2 regions of the Arthrobacter sp. zg-Y1171 genome follow, and region 2 is predicted to be linked to the other one. Evidence: riboswitches for the same ligand, from Rfam matches in the RefSeq annotation. Region 2 holds a riboswitch; the other holds the start of a gene.

Region 1 (2,383 bases), 1.1 Mb from region 2:
TACCGGAGCCTGCCGGTGGGAGGTGCCGAGCAGGTTGGCTCCCGCTGCTGCGAGTGCGGACATCTGTTCCGGGCGTACCTTGGAAGGACCGGCACCAAATCGGCCGTCCTTCGGGAGGAGCCCAGCGGGAATTTTCAGTGCGGCGGTATCGCCCATGGTGTGACGCTCCAAGCGGGTTTCGACAGTGGCGGATATGCACTTCCATTCTGCCGTACAGGCTCGGGAGCCCGCGATGTATGACGCCCGCCACCAGGGACTGTGCCCGGTGCCGCGCAATTATCGGGCGGTCCGGCGGATAGGCTAACGTGTTGGCGTACACCCCCGGGCAGCGGTGCGCTGCCTTTCTTCCTCCCTTGCTAGGAGCGGCCCGTCATGACGGATCTCATTGACACCACTGAGATGTATCTCAGGACCATCCTGGAACTGGAAGAAGAGAACATCGTTGCCCTCCGTGCACGCATTGCCGAACGGCTGCGCCACTCCGGGCCCACGGTTTCCCAGACCATCGGGCGAATGGAACGTGACGGGCTCGTGGTGGTTGCCGGGACGCGTCGGCTGGAACTGACGGAACTGGGCCGGCGCCGGGCCACCGAGGTGATGCGCAAGCACCGCCTGGCCGAACGGCTCCTTGCGGACGTCATCGGACTTGACTGGGCCTACGTCCATGACGAAGCCTGCCGCTGGGAACACGTGATGAGCGAGCGTGTGGAACGGCGCCTGTATGAGCTGCTGGGCCGCCCCACGGAATCGCCCTACGGCAATCCCATTCCCGGCCTCGAGGGGATCGGCGGGGTGGCGGCGGAAGTGTTCATCGCCGGCGTCGTCGACCTGGTGTCCACCGTCGCGACGGCCGAGCCGGGGACCAAGCTTCGGCTGGTCCGGCTGGCGGAACCCATCCAGGTGGAACCAGAACTGCTGACCCAGCTGGACGAAGCGGGATTGCGGCCCGGAGCGCAGATAACGGCAGAAGTTGTCGGCGGTTATATCTCCGTTCGTGTTCCCGGCATCGAGGGTGCCTTGGAACTGCCTACGGAAGTGGCCTCCCACGTCTTTGTTTCTCCCGTTGGGTAACGGAATGGTCACTTTTGTGACATTTACCCTATAGTGAGTTCCGACGCTGAAACACCATCGTTATCCGGTCCGTCCGCCGAGCCCTGCCAGCGGACCGGAGCACTAAACTCGTCCAGGCAGGGGCGGAGGACCCACTTTCCGGCAGCATTGCTGCCTTGGGGTGAAGCCTTTCGGAAGCCGGCGGCATTTCCTGCATAGTTGCAGGTGAGGCCCGCCCTTTTCCGGAAAGGCCGAGTTTCTCTACTCGAATCCGACAGCTAACTTCGCAGGCGATCCATGAGAGGGAAAAACTTGTCGAAGCATGCTGCTTCGGGCCGACGCCGCGCGTCAGCTCCTAATGCACCTGTGCGCCCGCGCAACGCCTCACCGTCAGGCCGCCGGCGCGCCGAAACAAAGTCCGTGTCCATGGGCGGTGCCGCCCAGAAGGTGGCTATTACCGCTGCCACGTCGGGCCTGATCCTCACGGCTGCCATGCCCACGCATGCGGCAGCGGACGATCCGGTCCAGCTCGAGCCGGTGGCGGTCGACGCACCCGTCTCGGCCGACCCGAATGCCGATATCGGATTCGCCCGGGCCGGGCTGAGCAGCAAATACGACCCGGACGCCAAGCTGGCCTCCATTACGGTTGCCGCCGGCTCGCATGCGGTCCCTGCCGCGGCCAAGGGCACGCTGTCCACGCCCCTGGATGCCTCTTTGGTGCAGACCTCCGGGTTCGGCCACCGGGTCAGCCCCATTACCGGGGAGCACGGCGAGATGCATAACGGACAGGACTTCGCCGCCGCCTGCGGTACAGCGGTCAACGCTGCGGCATCCGGCACCGTGGTCTTCGCCGGCTGGCATCCCTACGGCGGTGGCAACCGCGTGGTGGTAGATCACGGCAACGGAGTCCAGACCACGTACAACCACCTTTCCAATATTGCCGTCACCTTGGGCACGGAAGTCGAGCGCGGATTCCTGGTCGGTGCGAGCGGTACAACCGGTTCCTCAACGGGTTGCCACCTGCATTTCGAGGTCATGGTTAACGGCGAAGTAGTGGACCCGCTGAATTGGTTGTAAGCACTTAAATCAATTGGTTGTAACCAGTTGAATATCGTTTCGTGATCGGAACGTGACATACCTCAAATGTTGCTGTACGCTCATCCTCGTGCCCGATTCGCCAAAGGTGGGGCACCTTCGAACAGATCGCCTAGCTCTGCCACTGTTTGAAGTCCGTTCGCAGAATCGCATGGCAGAGGCGGGGGAACCAATTTCGGGTTTCGAAAGAAACCCTTGGGGTTAAGTTGCAAAAGGCCATTGGCCGGGCAACCGGGTG
Region 2 (2,383 bases):
GCCGGTGGACCGGAATGAGCCCCATGACCGAGGCGGAAATACTCGTGCTGGCCGCTCCGAAGGCCATGCCGTGCAGGATCCGGACAATCAGGAGCAGCGCCAGGTTGGACGCCGGGATATACAGCAGCGAGGCCACCACGAACACCGCAAGGCTGGTCACCAGCAGCCGGCGCCGCCCCACGAAGTCCAGGAACTTCCCGGCGAACACCCGTGCCGCCAACGCGCCGAGGACGAAGGATCCGGAAGCAAATCCGGCAGCGCTGTCGGATGCGGAGAACTCCTGCACCGTATAGAGCGCCATGGTGGTCATCAACAGATAAAACACCAGTGAGATAAAGAGGTTCGTGATGATCGCCAGCACAAATCCCCTGGTCCATAATTTCTGACCGCTGCCAGCCACTGCATTCTCCTGTTTCCTCGGAACAAGCGACCGATATTGGAAGGCCGCCTAACAATCTTACGCGCCGTCGTCACCGGTCGGGAAATCGGCCTGCCGCCGCCGTCCACGGGCTGGATTGGACGAAATTACAGTGATCCCGACCACTTTTAGCTGCGTGGTGATGCAGTCGTGACGGATGCGAAAACTTCAGTCACTCCTGTACCGGAGGGTGGAATTCTTCGAGCGCAGATCAGGGCGCAGGGACAGCGATTCCGAGGCGGTGGTACGCCTGTTACTGAAGGGGTCACACGCGTAACACCTGTCTCGAGGCCTGGATGACCAGCGACTCGGGGCAGGAGGAAAAGCCCTGTTAATATTGAGACTGAAGCCGGCCGATGTGGCCGAAGAGGCAGATTTCGGTTAGCATATCGCGCCCTCGATCACACGCCTGAGAGAAGCAGATCACACAATGGTTATCCAACCGTAACTATCTTGTACGGTTATTCCCATGCCGCTTTCTGATGCGGCTCCCCCGGGCTTGTTACCTAGCTCTGCCGCTAGTCCCGGGGTCCACAGAACGCACAACCACGGCAGAGGCGGGGGAACCAATTATGGGTTCCTTGAATCCTTGGGGTTAAGTCTCCGGTTTCACCGGCGGCCGGGTGTCTCCCATCCGAATCCGACAGCTCACCTCGCAGGTATCGGGAGAGGTTATTACATGACTTTCAACAAGACTCGTGGACGCCACCGCGCCGAGAACATCGTCGTTGCTGGCCGCGGACGGACCATCGGCAGCGCCGCTGCAGTAGTCGTCGCAGGTTCCGGCCTGATGCTCAGCATGGCCGCACCGGCCTCCGCCGGAGTTGTCGCCAATGACAACTACACCCCGTCGCAGGCCGTTGCACCGGCCGCTCCGGTAGCAGCCGCACCCGTTGCAGCCGCACCGGTAGCTGCCCCCGCAGCTGCTGCCACCACCCACACCGTTGTTTCCGGTGACACCCTGGGCCAGATCTCCGCCGCTTACGGCGTTGGCCTGGACTCCGTCCTGGCGCTGAACGGCCTGTCCCTGGCTTCGATCATCTACCCCGGCGATGTCATCACCGTTGCCGGCGAAGCCGCTCCGGCCATTGCTGCCGAGCCCGTTGCGTCCTACGCCGCTCCGGCTGCAGCACCGGTCGCAGCACCGGTTGCAGCACCGGTTGAGCCCGCCAATACCGGCGTGGTCACCACCCAGTCCACCAACATCACGCCGGCTGCAGCAACCCCCGCAGCCAGCGGCACCAACGCCATCATGCTGGCTTCGGCACAGTCGCAGCTGGGCGCAGCCCAGGACTGCACCGTGCTGGTTGAGGTTGCCCTGCGCGCCGCAGGCCACAGCGTGGGGGACCTTGCTCCCGCACAGCTGGCCGCCTACGGCACCCAGGTCTCCACCCCGGAGCCCGGTGACATGGTCTACTACGCCGACGGCGGCATGGGCCTGGCCCACATTGCCATCTACATCGGCAACGGCGAAGCCATCCACAGCGGCTGGAACGGCAACCAGACCGTAGTCCAGTCCGTCAACGTCGGCTCCGGCCCCGTGTTCTACCGCGCATAAGGCTTCCAGCCACACCGCGCCAAAATAAGCGTCCGTCCCGCAAGGGACGGACGCTTGTTGCGTTAAGCGGTGAGGACCGGCCGGACGCATCAGGGCACAAACCGGTAGCCCATGCCGTGTTCAGTGAGCAGGTGTTCCGGAGCAGCCGGGTCACGCTCCAGTTTCCGCCTCAGCTGTCCGATGTACAGCCGCAGATAGCCCGAGTCCGTGGTGCCGGGGCCCCAGACGTTCGTGAGCAGGGCCTGCTGGGTGACCAGCATGCCTGGATGGGCGAGCAGTTCGGACAGGAACCGCCACTCGGTCGGCGTCAGGCGGATGTCCGAGCCGTCGTCGACCCGCGCGATGCGCCGCGCGGCCAGGTCCACCCGTACGGCCCCGAACGTGATCTCGCTGGGGCCGGCCGCGGC

The links. A riboswitch is a leader RNA that binds a small molecule or an ion and turns the genes downstream of it on or off. The one in region 2 is predicted to bind cyclic di-AMP.
Region 1: another riboswitch for cyclic di-AMP. It lies ahead of N2L00_RS02685 (M23 family metallopeptidase); the one in region 2 lies ahead of N2L00_RS07785 (LysM peptidoglycan-binding domain-containing protein).

What each region holds. Positions count from the first base shown of each region.
Region 1 is NZ_CP104264.1:552,768-555,150, forward strand. Features, by position in the region: gene serC (phosphoserine transaminase) at 1-156, opposite strand, end outside; gene N2L00_RS02680 (metal-dependent transcriptional regulator) at 373-1,071, shown strand; cyclic di-AMP (ydaO/yuaA leader) riboswitch at 1,162-1,359, shown strand; gene N2L00_RS02685 (M23 family metallopeptidase) at 1,477-2,127, shown strand; cyclic di-AMP (ydaO/yuaA leader) riboswitch at 2,276-2,383, shown strand, end outside.
Region 2 is NZ_CP104264.1:1,656,785-1,659,167, reverse strand. Features, by position in the region: gene N2L00_RS07790 (MFS transporter) at 1-400, opposite strand, end outside; cyclic di-AMP (ydaO/yuaA leader) riboswitch at 941-1,094, shown strand; gene N2L00_RS07785 (LysM peptidoglycan-binding domain-containing protein) at 1,098-1,976, shown strand; gene N2L00_RS07780 (response regulator) at 2,066-2,383, opposite strand, start outside.